3 regions of the Pseudoalteromonas sp. NZS71 genome follow, and region 2 is predicted to be linked to each of the others. Evidence: predicted binding sites of a transcription regulator. Region 2 holds the regulator's gene; each other region holds the start of a gene.
What was found. Region 2 encodes sigma-54, which starts transcription at its own class of promoters, with help from an activator protein. Its sites were predicted from a motif close to GTTGGCACGNNNNTNGNNT; they were not measured.
Positions count from the first base shown of each region.

Region 1: fliS (flagellar export chaperone FliS) is a predicted target of sigma-54. The motif match lies at 3,544-3,562, and genes of this name have one in related genera.
Region 3: I6E85_RS04940 (PA2169 family four-helix-bundle protein) is a predicted target of sigma-54. The motif match lies at 3,143-3,161, and genes of this name have one in related genera.

Region 1 is NZ_JADYWS010000002.1:180,362-185,680, forward strand. It holds gene I6E85_RS01905 (flagellin) at 1-606, shown strand, start outside; gene I6E85_RS01910 (flagellar protein FlaG) at 758-1,180, shown strand; gene fliD (flagellar filament capping protein FliD) at 1,242-2,675, shown strand; gene I6E85_RS01920 (hypothetical protein) at 2,771-3,085, opposite strand; gene fliS (flagellar export chaperone FliS) at 3,094-3,495, opposite strand; gene I6E85_RS01930 (sigma-54-dependent Fis family transcriptional regulator) at 3,891-5,319, shown strand, end outside.
Region 2 is NZ_JADYWS010000008.1:143,987-149,305, reverse strand. It holds gene rapZ (RNase adapter RapZ) at 1-742, opposite strand, end outside; gene ptsN (PTS IIA-like nitrogen regulatory protein PtsN) at 761-1,213, opposite strand; gene hpf (ribosome hibernation promoting factor) at 1,218-1,505, opposite strand; gene I6E85_RS07410 (RNA polymerase factor sigma-54) at 1,532-3,031, opposite strand; gene lptB (LPS export ABC transporter ATP-binding protein) at 3,101-3,826, opposite strand; gene lptA (lipopolysaccharide transport periplasmic protein LptA) at 3,823-4,368, opposite strand; gene lptC (LPS export ABC transporter periplasmic protein LptC) at 4,358-4,912, opposite strand; gene kdsC (3-deoxy-manno-octulosonate-8-phosphatase KdsC) at 4,909-5,319, opposite strand, start outside.
Region 3 is NZ_JADYWS010000005.1:122,777-128,095, forward strand. It holds gene I6E85_RS04925 (DUF4124 domain-containing protein) at 1-247, shown strand, start outside; gene aceK (bifunctional isocitrate dehydrogenase kinase/phosphatase) at 351-2,069, shown strand; gene I6E85_RS04935 (LysR family transcriptional regulator) at 2,089-3,027, shown strand; gene I6E85_RS04940 (PA2169 family four-helix-bundle protein) at 3,205-3,648, shown strand; gene I6E85_RS04945 (biopolymer transporter ExbD) at 3,963-4,358, shown strand; gene I6E85_RS04950 (IS4 family transposase) at 4,493-5,319, shown strand, end outside.

The DNA.
Region 1 (5,319 bases), on a different contig from region 2:
GTTTTTACTAATTCAACAGGCGAAAATATCGAAGTCACATTGGCTGTTGCTGGTGCTGCATCAACTGATGCAACAGCAAAAATTAGCGCATGGGATGGTACAGCAACAACGGGTAACGATGTCGATGTCACCGCAGCAGCTGACGAAACCAAAGGTACCACTACAACAGTAACGGGAAATTTAGATTTTTCTGACGCTGTGTTGGCTGCTGACGCAGGAACATTAACTATTACTGGTTCAGGTGCTCTAGGGGGGGGGGGTAGTGCAACTAAAGATACTAGCACGAAGTTGCTTAATGTTGCAGACCTAGATATTTCAACCGCTGGTGGGTCTCAATCAGCAATTGATGTAATTGATGCCGCACTTAAGAATATTGATAGCGAACGTGCTGATTTAGGTGCGGTTCAAAATCGTTTTGACCATACTATTAGTAATCTTGCAAATATATCTGAAAACGTATCAGCATCACGTAGCCGTATTCAAGATACCGATTTTGCTACAGAAACAGCGCAAATGACGAAGAACCAAATATTGCAACAAGCAGGTACGTCAATCTTGTCGCAAGCGAATCAGTTACCACAAGCAGCACTTAGCTTATTAGGTTAATAAGTTAAAGTAATAGCTTAATGTTTAGCTAGCTAGTACATAAAGTCAGTATTAGTTTTACAATAAAGGAGGTGGCTTTAGCTACCTCCTTTTGTGGTTTAAGGGTTTTAATTGAGCTATTGTTTAATTAACCAATAAATAGGAATCTGTTATGAATACCATTAATTCCAATGCAGAAGTTACATTACCAACCCCGCTAGCGGGTGAAGATAAAGTAGCTGGCCAAGCAGCTAGTTCGCTAACTGAACGCGCTGTTGACGATGTAAAGCAAGCTGATACACAAAATCAACAACGATTACAGCAAAACCAATACGAAAAAAATAATCAAAAAGTTACTGCTCAGCCGTTAGAGCGTGAACAACTAGAACAAATGGCGCAACAATTGCAGGACTTTATGGGCGAAATGAACCGTAGTTTGCAATTTAAGGTTGATGAAGATTCAGGTCGTGATGTAATTAAAGTACTCGATAAAGACAGCGGCGAAGTTATCAAGCAGTATCCTTCTGAAGAAGTATTAAGTTTGGTTTCTAAATTGTCTGAATCGGCAGGTATTTTAATTGACCAAACAGTTTAATCGGTAGTTTGCATTACTAATATTGAGTTAGTTTATTTTTGAGTGTTTAAAGGGGTAAGGTATGTCTATTACGTTTAATGGTTTAGGCTCAGGGTTAGCGGTAGCAGATATTGTTGATGCACTAGTTAATGCTGAACAAGCCCCTGCTGAAGCTCGTTTAAATACTACAGAAGGTAAATTAACAACGGATATTTCAGCTGTTGGTGCATTAAAGTCTGCGCTTGAAAAAGTACAAACATCAATGGAAGCACTGGGTGATAGTGATAACTATCAAAAACGAACTGCATCGGGTAATGATGATTTTATATCAATTAGTTCGGATAAAGACGCTCAGCCTGGTAGTTACAATATAAAAGTAGATGCATTAGCACAAGCTCATAAATTATCTTCCCCCGCATTTGCCGCTGATGAGGCAATTGGAGCTGGCGTAATTACAATCGGTTCTGGTGCAAATAGCTTCTCTACTGTTTTATCGGCTACAAATACATTAGAAGATTTACGCGACCAGATTAACAATGGCCCTTTTACTGGCAGCGATAGTAATGATTCGGTTGTCGCCACTATAATAACTAGTGATACTGGTCAGCATTTAGTACTTACAAGTAAAGAAACTGGCGAAGATAACGCAATTACAATAACCGTACAAGACGATGACGGTAATAATACTGATACAGGTGGCCTATCTCGATTAGCTTATGATGTATCAGACGCAGACCCAGCTAATCATACAACTAACCTAACGCAAGTTAATGCTGCTCAAAATGCACAAATAACGATTGATGGCACGTTAACTGTATCAAGCAACACTAATGAATTTAGTAACGTGATTGATGGCGTGGATATAACAGCTAAAAAACCGCATGATACCGATGATGACATAAGCGACATATCAATTACCGAAAATAATAATAATATTAAAACAGGTTTAAATAACTTTATTACAAGTTATAACGAACTGTTAGAGCTCAGCAATAACTTGGGTGCGTCAAGTGAAGCTGGCGCAGGCGTTATGGCTGGTGATTCACTACTTCGTGGCGTTATGTCAAAGCTTCGTAGTGAAATCACTGAATCAGTTGATTTGGGTGATGGCAACTCACTATCGCTTTCGCAGTTAGGTGTAGAAACAGACCGCTACGGTGTTTTAACGCTAAATACAGAAACACTCAATGAAAAAATAGCAAGCGATGTAGATTTAGTGCAGCAGTTTTTTGTAGGTGACGATGATGATGGCTTCGCACAATCGTTTGACGAAAAATTAAGCTTTTACACCGATTCCGACGGTATTATTCAAAACCGTATAGACAGCAAAACAAACCAACTAGACGATTTAGATGACCAGCGCTTGAGTCTTGCCAGTAAAATGGAGTCGCTATCGTCAAGGTTGTATGCTCAATATAATGCGATGGATTTATTAGTGGCAAGCCTTAATAACACCAGTACATATGTTCAAGCTCAGCTGGAAAATATGCCTGGGGTTGTACGAGATAACTCTTAATATATAAATAGCATATAGTTTTAATAGCTAAACCAAAAACATAAAAAAACCGTTATTTATAACGGTTTTTTTATGTTTACTGCTTGAGGTGAATTTTATTTGGCTGCTCTATATGCCTTAATTGCCTTGCCAGATTTTTTTTGTTTAATAATGGCTTTAGATGACTCGTTTTTAGCGCTATTTGCTTTAACTAAAATAGTATTTATACGAAGCTGAATTAATTCTAATTGCTCTGCGCTTGGGCCTTCACTGTTTTCGCACCATTGTTTTAGTTTAGTGTTTAAAGTATCTAAAAAAGGCGGAGCTTCATCTGCATTATTATCATTTACTAATACTTCAATGTTACTAAGCAGTGTTTGTATTTGCTCTGCATGGCTTGTTAATTGCTGCGAAGATGTTGGCGAGTCCATAATTTAAATTAAACCGCAGGGCTGCGTTGATCTAGCGGAATGTTATTCCAACCTTCTTTAATTTCTTTAACAATACTTGATACTTCAGTAATTGCTTCAATATCGTTGTGTAAGTTAGCTTGAGTTAAACGGCGTTGGCAGTAATCGTAAAGTGCCAATAAATTGTTAGAAATACTAGGGTCTTGCTCTACTTCTAAATTAAGTGCATCTTGCAGAGCACCAAGCAATAAAATGCAAGCTGAAATGTTCTCACCTTTTTTAGCTATTTCTTTGCGCTCAATAAACCCTTTTGTAGCTGCTAAACGGCCGATAATATTACTAAATATAAGGTTTATTTGTTCGTAAGGAGTCATTTCGGCAATACTACTAGCACGAACTTGACCGTATTTTTTTACTGAGATGTGAGCCATGGAAAATCCTAAAATTTAAAACAATAAAATTATGTGAAAGCTAATACAAAGCAATATTAATGCCAAGCATTTTCACTTATTTATGTATCGGCATTTGTAACTTCAACTTAAATTTATAATTGAGTTTATTTACTAACAATAGCATTTTTATTGCCGAGTAAATTAATTTTTAGGGCTAAGTTATAGTTAGGTAATAGTTAAGTAATGGCTAAGTAATAACTAAGTTAAAACTATAACCCATACTTAATGATTAACTATTAAGTATGATTGACTTAACTAGCCCGTCTGTTTTTTGGCGTTTATGTCAAAAAACTGCCGCTATCACTTGCATCCATGCTGAACTGGCTTACAATTTAACTAATTATACAAATTAGTGAAAGTACGGCTCGCTAAATATGATCTTGATTTTAGATAATAATAACAACCGCGCAATAGGATTAAATGCTTCACTTGGCTTTATTGGTGAAGCTGCTCAACTATTAAGCGAAGACTGCTTTGAACAAGAATGCAAAAAATATCAGCAGCAAGAATGCATGATTATTTTAGGAGCGTTGCAATCACTTGACCACGAAAGCTTAATTAAACGCTATCCAACATTACCGTTTTTATTAATTGGCGAAACGCTAAAACCACTATTAAGTATAGCTAATGTGGTGGGGCTTATTTGCGAGCCATTTAATCACGAAGTGACAACGCAGTTACTTCACGATTGCCAACAGTATCAGCGCATGTTGCCAAATGAGCATAAGCATACTAAACCACATAAAACTTTTGACGGACTTGTTGGTGAAACAGAGGCCGTAAAAGATGTTCGCTTTTTAATTGAACAAGTGGCAAAAACCGACGCCAATGTTTTAATTTTAGGCGAATCAGGCACAGGTAAAGAAGTGGTTGCCCGTAATGTACACTTGCTTTCAAAGCGTATTAATGGACCGTTTGTGCCTGTTAACTGTGGTGCTATTCCAGCGGAGCTGCTCGAAAGTGAACTATTTGGCCACGAAAAAGGCGCGTTTACTGGTGCTATATCGGCTCGTAAAGGACGGTTTGAACTCGCTCAAGGTGGGACGCTATTTTTAGATGAAATAGGCGATATGCCACTGCAAATGCAAGTTAAGTTGCTGCGAGTATTGCAAGAACGCAGCTACGAACGTGTTGGTGGTACAAAGGCAATCCAAGCTGATGTACGCGTTATTGCGGCCACGCATCGTAATCTTGAAACAATGATTGAAGAGGGTAGTTTTAGGGAAGATTTATATTACCGTTTAAATGTATTCCCTATCGAAAACCCATCGCTGAGTGAACGTGCTGATGATATACCGCTGCTTTTAAAAGAGTTAATGCGCCGTGTTAACGACCAGACTGGTTCTACCGCTAAGTTTACAGAGCGCGCAGTTGAGAGCTTAAAAGAACATGCTTGGCCTGGTAATATTCGTGAGCTTGCTAATTTGGTGGAGCGTATGGTTATTATGTTCCCTGACAAAGTGGTCGATATTCCTGATTTACCTAACAAATATCGTTACATTGAAGTTGAAGCCTACGAGCCAGAATACCCTGAAGAGTTAATGGAAAAAGACGCCTTTAACGATATATTTAGCACAGGCTTTAGTGATTACGAAAGTGAGCCAGACGCTGAGTTTAGCCAAACGGGTAGTGGGCTATTACCTGATGATGGTATTGAACTTAAAGATTATTTAGCCGAACTTGAAATAAGCTTAATTACCCAAGCGTTAGAGCGCTATGATTACGTTGTAGCTCGCGCTGCAGAGATATTAGGGGTTCGCAGAACAACACTCGTTGAGAAAATGAAAAAGTATAATCTTTCAA
Region 2 (5,319 bases):
TACATCCGATAGCTATGGTTAAATAACTGCGGTTATTTCGCTCTAAGTGCGGTAACCACGTTTGTACAAATGTTTGAATTTGCCATGTGAATTTTTGCACTATGCTGTGATTGGCCAAATAATCTTTAACGGGTTGATCTAACCCATTTAAAGGTTTTAATTCAGGTTCCCAGTGTGGATTTGGTAAAAAACGCGCATCAAATACATAGTCTGCTTCTTTTGGTATACCGTGTTTAAAACCAAACGATTCAAACGTGACAATTAGTTGCTTATCTTTTTTACCTAAAATCTTTTCACGAATAGATTCTGCAAGTTGGTGAACGCTTAAATCAGTTGTGTCTATCATAAAGTCGGCGCGGGTGATTAATACATCAAGTAATTCTTTTTCTTTTTTGATGGCTAAATCAAGAGGCAGCGAGTCAATTGATAGTGGGTGTAACCTGCGTGTTTCTGAAAAGCGTTTTATCAACGTTTGATCGTCGCTATCTAAATAAAATAACGTAGGATTTGCAAAGCCTGGTAAGTATTCAAGAATATCGTTAAATTCATCTTGCTCTTTAGGGATGTTTCGCACATCAATGCTAACAGCAATTTTATCGTAGCTATCAGACACACTGCGAACTAATGAAGGAAGCAAGTTAACTGGAATATTATCTACGCAATAATAGCCTAAATCTTCTACAACGCGTAAAGCAACCGACTTTCCAGAACCAGAACGGCCGCTTATGATAATTAACTCCATTTAACACCCTTTATAAAACTATGATTGATCGACAATAACTTGGTAAAGCTCAGCATCTGATTTTGCACAGCGTAACTGTTTACAAAAATCTTTGTTGTTTAGTTTATCAGCAATGGTTGCGAGAGTCTTTAAGTGCTGTTGGTTATCGCCATCTGGTACGATGAGTGCGACAAAAATATCAACAGGACGATTATCTATTGCATCAAAATTTATTGGAGTTTCGCTAACGAGTACTAAAGCTAAAGGCTCTTCTGCACCGCTCATTCGACCATGAGGAATGGCAATGCCACGGCCAATACCTGTACTACCCAGTTTCTCTCTACTCATTAAAGCAGTAAGGATATCCTGTTGCGGTAAATACGGAAGTTTGTCGTGAGCAAGTTCGCTAATGAACTCTAAAATTCTTTTTTTGCTATTAAAAAGGACCGCAGCTTTGCTGCAGTCCTGGCATATAAGTGAGCTTAATTTCATCATATTAGTGTCGAGCAAGCTTCTCTTTGTGTTTAATTACTTGTCGATCGAGCTTGTCGATCAACGAGTCAATGGCGGCATACATATCTTGATGTTCCGTAGAGGCAAATAGCTCAGCACCACTTACATGTATTGTGGCTTCTGCTTTTTGATTTAATTTTTCTACATCGAGAATGACATGAACATTATTAATATGATCAGAGTGTCTTTCTAGCTTCGCAAATTTGGTATTAATATAGTCTCTTAGTGAATCGGTTAATTCTACGTGACGACCAGTTAAGTTTAGTTGCATAAGCATTACCCTCTTTTTTTTGCGTCTTAGATCAAGCTTTTACGTTGATTTGACGGTGGAATAGCCAGAGATTCGCGGTATTTTGCGATTGTACGTCTTGCTACTTTAATTCCTTGCTCAGCCAATATATCCGCTATTTTGCTATCACTCAATGGTTTTGCTGAGTTTTCTGCAGCGATTAATTTGCGGATAAGTGCACGAATTGCTGTAGATGAACATTCACCACCGTTTTCGGTGCTTACATGGCTTGAGAAAAAGTATTTAAGCTCAAATATACCACGGGGTGTATGCATATACTTTTGAGTTGTTACGCGCGAAATTGTTGATTCGTGCATTTCTACCATTTCAGCAACATCATTTAAAACCATTGGTTTCATTGCTTCAGGGCCGTGTTCAAAAAAGCCTTGTTGTTGCTTAACAATACAATTAGTTACTTTTAAAAGTGTGTCGTTTCTACTTTCTAAGCTTTTAATAAACCATTTAGCTTCTTGTAAATGCGAGCGAATAAACTGGCTGTCACCACTCGATTTCACAGTGCGAGACATTGCAGCGTATTGGCTATTAACACGAATTTTAGGCATGCTATCTGGGTTTAACTCAACAACCCAGCGGCCTTTAATTTTTTTAACTGACACGTCTGGAATAACATACTCAGATTCTTCTCTTACAATAGTATCTGCTGGCTTAGGACTAAGAGTATGGATTAATGTCATTACTTCTTTAAGCTCTTCTTCTTTGAGCTTGGTTTTCTTCATTAATGTACGATAGTCACGAGCAGCTAATAAATCAATATGCTCGGTTAAAATCATTTTTGTTTCATTAATGTAAGGTGTTTCTTTATCAAACTGATTAAGCTGAATACACAAACACTCTTGTAAACTACGTGCAGCAATACCAACAGGATCAAACAGTTGGATGCGTTTTAATACAGCTTCAATTTCATCAAGTTCGACTTCGTTATCATCTTCGTTTTCTTGATTAAAGCTTTCTAAAATCTCTTCGCAGCTTAGTGTTAAAATACCTGAATCATCAACTGCTTCTACGATGGCAATAGCAATAGCTTCGTCTGTAGGGCTAAATGGCGTTAATTGTAACTGCCACATTAAATACTCATGGAGCGTCTCTGTAGAGGCACCTTGATAAATTGATTCATCTTCAGGCATTGGACCCGATGATGCTGCAGGAGCGGCACTCATGTACTCATCCCAGCTAACATCCATAGCCATGTCGTCACTTAGCGTGTCTTTCGCAAGTGCTTCACCACTATCTTGTTCGTATTCGCTTGGAGCATCATCGGCAGATGCGCTAACAGTTATGTCATCGGTATCAGCTTTTTGCTCGTTTTTGCCAGCAGCATCTTCTGAGTAGTCTTGTTCTTCAACCTCTAATAGCGGGTTGCTGTCGAGAGCTTCTTGTATTTCTTGCTGGAGATCCAATGTACTGAGTTGCAACAAACGAATAGCTTGTTGCAGCTGTGGAGTCATTGTAAGTTGCTGGCCCATGCGCAGCTGTAGTGATTGCCTCATGTATCTCTAACAATCCTTTTATGTTGTTATAATTAATACTAGCAGATGCTTAAAGACATGGCGTAAATGTTACAGCCTAAATTGCTCGCCTAAGTAAACATCGCGTACTGTTTTATCATTTAATACGTGTTCTGGAGTACCTGATGCAATCAGCTCCCCATGAGAAACAATGTAGGCTTTTTCACAAACATCAAGGGTTTCTCTTACGTTATGGTCGGTAATTAATACTCCAATCCCACGATTTTTAAGATGTTCTATTATTTTCTTTATATCTAATACTGAAATTGGATCAACACCAGCGAACGGTTCATCCAGTAATATAAATTTAGGATCTGCTGCCAGCGCACGTGCTATTTCGACACGACGACGTTCGCCACCTGATAATGCCATACCTTGGCTATCGCGAATGTGTTGTATGCTAAATTCATCTAATAATTTATCGAGTGTATCTTCTCGAGTTTGTTTATTTAGCTCTTTGCGCGTTTCTAAAATAGCCATTAAGTTTTGATAAACAGTTAGCTTTCTGAAAATTGAAGACTCTTGCGGTAAGTAGCCTATGCCTAATCTAGCACGACTATGCATAGGTAAAAGAGTAATATCGTTATCATCTATCGATATTTTACCTTTATCGCTAGGCACAAGGCCTACAATCATATAAAACGTGGTTGTTTTGCCTGCGCCGTTAGGGCCAAGTAAGCCAACAATACTGCCCGCTTTTACTTCAAGGCCAACGTTTTTTACAACTTCACGGCCTTTATAGCTCTTTGCTAATAGTTCTGCTTTTAATGTGCTCATGGTTGACCTTTGTCGCTTTTTTTACTTTTTTTAGTTTCAATGGGTACTAAAATTGTATGAACGCGGTCAGTTGAGTTTTCATCTTTTTCGGCACTGATTAGCTGTTGCTCAATGTCGTAGGTAATGCTTTTAGCATTTATTTTTTGTCCTGCTTGCGATACCTGTGCATTACCAACAAGCGTTAAAAAACGCTTAGATACATCGTAACGTACTTCGTCAGCACTGGCGCTCATAGTCGTGCCGTCTGATTGCTTCTCTTCAAAGTGGGCAGGGCTACCAGTGGCAATTAATAATTGCTTATTATCACCAAGTTCATCGCGTTTATGTACTTCGAGACGGTCGGCTGTAATACGGCGGTTACCGTGAATAATTTCAACGTTTTTCTCAAAAATCCCGACATTAGCTTTTAATTGACCTTCTTGCTTATCGGCGCTTATTGATATTTGATTTGCAGCAGGCTGTGTATTTGGCTCTGCAGCACTGCTATTAAATGCTAGTATAAGTGTAGGAATAATAAGTGATTTTAATATTTTATTGGTCATAATATATGGTTCGCGTATGGTTAATTAGTTTTATCACTTCGGTTTTTAAGTCGGCTTCTAGGCCTTTGCCGGTGATTTTTAAATTGGGTCCAGTGATGATAACGGGTTGCTCCGAGCGCATTGTTAATAGCTTTATATCTACCTGAATATTATCAGCATTGATTTTGTCTATCATGGCGTTATCGGTTAAGTTTTTGGCAACCACATTACCTTCTAAAATTAATTGTTTGTCTTCGTATAATGTTGCTTCGTCTGCATTTATTTGCCACGTTTGCTTTTCGTTATATAAAGTAAAAATGGGTTTTTCAAAAAACGTGAAACCTAATTGCTGATATAGTTCCATTTTAGCCGCAGTTACTTTGTGGCTGATTGTACCTTGTTCGTCATAGGCTGTTTGTTTGAGTTCAATGGCTATGTAATCAGGCTTGGCAATAACTTCAGGCTCAGTCTGAGGCAAAATATTTGGTTGTGTAAAATAAGGGTACCAAAGCCAAACCATACAGCTAATGAATAAAACGCTTAATATTATGCGCGCTGCATTCATGAACTAGTGCCTTGTGTAGTCAACGCTTTACCATTTTCAAGCATAAGTAAGTCGGTGAGCTCTCTTACTGCACCAAAGCCGCCAGGCATTTGCGTTACATAGTGTGATAAACGTTTAATAAGTGGATGGGCATCATTTACTGCAACAGCAAAGCCGACTAATTCCATAACGGGCATGTCAGGGCCATCATCACCGATATAAGCAATTTGTTCATCGCTAAGGTTGAGTTTGTCTTTTAATTCTTGATAGGCAATGAGCTTATTTTCTTGGCCTTGATAAATATGCTGTACGGTTAAGCTGCTCATACGTTGTTGCACTATTTGTGAATGACGACCAGTAATTACAGCCACTTCAAAGCCACTGTTTATAAGCGCTTTAATGCCAAAACCATCTTTTGTATTAAATGC
Region 3 (5,319 bases), on a different contig from region 2:
ATCTGGCTTAGAGGCAGAGCTTCGCAGTAATAACCATAAACTAACAATACTTGATCGTAATAAAGAGCGTGCTGAATACAAACAACAAGAGCGGTTAAATCATATCTTAGCCATTGATGATAAAAAGCGTATTACTAAAGACATTACTAAGAAACTAAAAATAATCAATAAAACATATAAGAAAAACGTATCGGCTGTGACTAAACAAATTAAAATTCTCGAAAAAAAGATAGCTCAATTCCAATAAGTTACTCTTAGTTAGTAAGTAACATTTATCTTGGTTTTAAACTTAAAATAACATACCCTTAACACAATAGAGTATAAACTCTAGGGACTTTTAAGGAGTGCAAATGCAACCTCGCCATATTGCTGAATTAATTTTAACGGGTTTTAAAAGGCACTATCAGTTATTTCAAAAAACAACAGCCAAAGCCCCTCTTGCCTTTGCAAAAAAAGATTGGCAAGCAATTAATGATATCAGCCGTTTGCGTATCAGCTATTATGATGATCGTGTTAACGAAACCACGCAAGCGCTAAAAAAAGAAACCCCAACCGAACAACTCGATGAAAGCATATGGCTTGAAGTTAAAAAGATATATCAGCATTTTTTATGTTTTCATCCCCAAGCAGAGCTCGCCGAAACTTTTTATAACTCTGTATTTTGCCGGCTGTACCATAGGCGCTATTTTCATAATGACTTTATATTTGTAGAAGCAACCTTAAAAGATGCTCCTTCAGTGCCTGTTGAGGCCGAATATAGAACATACTTTCCAGTAGTTGATGGCCTCAAACCAACAATAAAACGCATTATTAGTCATTTTGATTTTAAGGCCCCATTTGTAAATTTAGAGCGTGATATTCGCCTCCTTGTTAAAGCTTTTTATAAACAAGCCCCCGATACACATCACCAACCTTGGCAAATGCGCTTTGATATTTTACACACGCCTTTTTATCGAAATAAAGCAGCCTATATTGTTGGTCGTGTTGTTTCAAAAAGTGGGGTTCAGCCCTTTATAATCGCTGTATTACACGATGAAGATAACGGATTATATTTAGACGCACTTTTAACTAAGTCATCTCAAATGCGTGTTATTTTTGGCTTTGCCCGCGCTTATTTTATGGTAGAAACTCACGCACCGTCAGCACTTGTCCGGTTTTTAAATCAACTTATGCCAAACAAAACACTTGCTGAGCTCTATAACGCAGTGGGTTTTCATAAGCAGGGGAAAACTGAGTTTTACCGAGAGTTTTTAAATCACTTATCTCACTCTAGTGATGAGTTTACAATTGCACCGGGGACTCCCGGTATGGTGATGATGGTATTTACTCTCCCCTCATTTGGTTATGTTTTTAAAGTAATAAAAGACAAATTTGGTGAGAGTAAACCCTTCGGCCGTGATACCGTATTAAAGCGCTATCAACTGGTAAAAAACCATGATCGCGTTGGGAGAATGGCCGATACCATAGAGTATTCTAACGTCGTATTTCCTTTGGCGCGTTTTGATAGTAATTTACTTGCGCAATTACATAAAACAATTGGCTCATCAATGGTAATTGAGGGCGATTGGTTGATCATCAAGCATTTGTATATTGAACGGCGAATGACACCTCTTAACTTGTTTTTAGAAAATGCTGATGAAGAAAGTGTCGCCGACGCGATTGAAGAATATGGGCAAGCCCTAAAAGAAATGATTGCTGTTAATATATTCCCTGGTGATATGCTCTTAAAAAACTTTGGTGTAAGTAAGCACAAACGTATTATTTTTTACGATTACGATGAAGTTCAATATCTAACCGATATGAACTTTAGAGCATTACCAAAAGCAAAGAGCTATGACGACTATTTAATGGATGAACAAAGTTACTCTGTTGCACCACAGGACGTATTTCCTGAGCAACTTTGTACATTTGTAATGCCAAACCCTATGTATAAGAAGTTTTTACTCAGCACTCATCCTGAGCTTATAGATGTTAGCTTTTGGAAGCAGGCACAACAAAATATAAAAAATGGTCAGGTAAGTCATATTTACCCATACCCGACAGCACAGCGCTTTATTCACCACTGGTAAGCGCTAAAGGACACACACAATGAATATAAGTAAAATAGATTTAAATTTACTCGTTTACCTCGATACATTGCTTCGAGAATGCAACGTAACACGCGCTGCTAATCAATTGAGTATAACTCAACCTGCAATGAGTAATGGCCTTAAACGTCTTCGTAACTTATTTAACGACCCTATTTTAGTTCGTACCAGCGATGGTATGGTGCCTACCGAGCGTGCTTTGGAGTTACAACCCGTTATTCGTGGCATATTAATGACCCTTGAAGAAACTCTAGCTCCTAATCGAGAATTTGAGGCAAGCCAGAGTAAGCGTGTGTTTAGAATAATGGCCAGTGATTACGCTGCAAGTACATTAGCACCAAAGCTTTTAAGTAAATTGCACGAAGAAGCCCCCGATACTACTTTAGATATACTCACACCAAGTGATGTCACCTTTCATGATGTAGAAAACGGTAAAGTAGATATGGCAATCAACCGTTTTGAAAACTTACCGCAGTCTTTTCATCATAAACGTATTTGGAAAGATAGTTTTTGCTGCTTAGTAAAAGCCGATAATCCTATAATTGAAAACTTTAGTCTCGACAGCTATTTAAAAGCGCGCCATATATGGGTAAGCAAAACAGGTTTTGGTGTAGGTGTAGGCATGGACCCTAAAGATGTGCAAAAACTTGGCTGGGTTGACGAAGCACTTGCGCACTTTGGTAAGCATCGTAATATTGCCACTTTTACGCGTAACTACCATGTGGCAATTCATTTAGCTAAAGAGAAAAATTTAATTGCGACCCTTCCTTCAAAAGCCGCAAATATATATTTAGATGATCCGGGGCTTAAAATTTTAGAGCCACCATTTCCAATCCCTCCTTTTGAGCTTGATATGATTTGGAGCCCACTGTTACATCGCGATGCGAGTCACATTTGGTTACGTCAAAAAGTAGCTGAAGTAGCTGAAGAGCTAAAATAACTTTATTACACAATATAATGTAAAAATTGCTAGGTTAATTTTTTGCCTGTTAACTTAGCATCTTACTGAAACAAAATTAAACCAATAAAATCAAATAACTACACAACCATTGAAACGTGGAACATACATTGCTTTTATTAAATTGAACTATACATTCATTTAATTAAAGAGGTCATTATGAACACCCATCAAGGATCAGAAGTAAATCATATTACTGACATCATTCAAGTTATGAACAGCGGCATCGATTTTTATCAAAAAGCACAGGAAAAAGTTGAAGACCCTGCTATTGGTGCACTTTTTCAGCGTATGATAGATGCCCGAAAAGTGAGTGTTGAGCGCTTGCAGCCATATGCAATTAATGAAAAAGGCGAACGCGAAGATGGCTCATCTTTCGCAGTTGAAGCACGACGTGCGTACACAGCCCTATTGACTACTTTCACCTCACACAACGACAGCACGTATGTAAAAGAGCTTGAAGAGGTAGAAGATAAAACCCTTGAAGAAATTAAAGCAGCAATGGATAAACCGCAACCAGCTGACTGCGAAGCTGCACTGGCTAAAACATTATTAACAATGCAAAGCTGCCATGCAGAAATGAGCCGTATGCAAAAGCATTAAGCTGACATAGTGCATAACTAGAACCCAGCCTCGAGCTGGGTTTTTTATTGCCTCTAATACCAATCTACATAGTTTTTTAAGCAATTTAACAAATTGCATTACATTATAACGATACTAAATAGACCCCATATATAAGCAGAACGGTATAAACACCACCTTATTTCACCACATTTTAAATACATAATTAATACAAATATTTAATGTTATTAGAATATTTATTTAACCACGCTTTATTTTTGCTGTGCTAATTTTGTTAATATGTACCTAAAACCTTGCTGTGGCGCCGCAGCATTTAATTAAAAGTAAGGTCCAATATAAAAAACAAACTAACCAAACTACAAAATAATGCTGATGTAGATATGACCCCGATGTTAGACATAGTGTTCATTTTACTAATTTTCTTTATTGTAACTACATCTTTTGTAAAACCTGTGGCTATTGAATTAAACCGACCACTCGACAGCCCTCAAATAGATAAGCCTGTTAAAAATGCTTTATTTAGAATTGATGAAAGTAACGGAATATATTTTTCGGGGAGGTTAATTGATTTAGAGCAAGTTGCGACTAATTTAGCGATGTTCGCGGCTAAATATGAAATAAGTTCGGTACTTATAACCGCAGACGAAAACAGTACACATAATACTTTAATGAGTGTAATGAATAATATTAAGCAATACGATGATTATTCAATAAGTTTGATTTCTAAATAAAACAGCCCAATATAAAACCAAAAAAAGGGCCTTACGGCCTAATGCCGATCAGTTAAGAAAATGACCGATTGACCGATCCAAACGATCATGCAAAATCCGTAGTTAGGAAACTAACTACGGATTTTTTTGTGAATATAGAACAAGCACTGCAAGCAACACTTGAAGAAAGCAGCCGATACCATACCTTTGAAAAATTATCAGAAATTCTTGACCCTGAAATCATTGAACAAGGTTTTCAACAAGCTGGGATTGCAACCGTTCGTAAGCGAAGGTTACCGCTTGAGGCCGTTTTGTGGTCAGTTATTGGCATGGCATTGTTTCGAAAAGAATCGGTTTGGAATATCGCTAATAAGCTAGATATCATGTTACCTGGCAAGAACCAACTCGTTGCTCCAAGTGCGATGGTACAAGCGAGACAAAGGTTAGGTGATGATTCCGTTAAACACGTTTTCAATAAATCTGCTCAATCAATGTATAAGCAACAGTCATTCGAAACATGGAATGGCTTGAACCTATTAGCTGTTGACGGTGTTGTGTGGCGAACAGCCGACACGCCTGATAATCGTAAAGCCTTCTCTTCTGGTAGCAACCAATACGGTGATACAGCCTTTCCTCAAATACGCATGGTCTGTCATATGGAATTGACCAGCCATCAACTGCTCAGTAGCGAGTTTGATAACTATAAAACCAACGAGATGAAATTAGCTGAGCGTTTAATTGAACGTACACCAGATAATTCACTGACTATGTTTGATAAAGGATATTATTCTTTAGGCCTGTTAAATCGTTGGCACCAAACTGGGAAGATGAGGCACTGGCTGATACCAGCAAGGCCCGACTTACAGTATGAAATCATCTCCAGCGCGGGTAAAAATGACCATATCATTGAATTGAAAACAACAAAGCATGCACAAAAAAACTTTCCCGATGTTCCTGAAACGATTAAAGCGAGATTAATCAG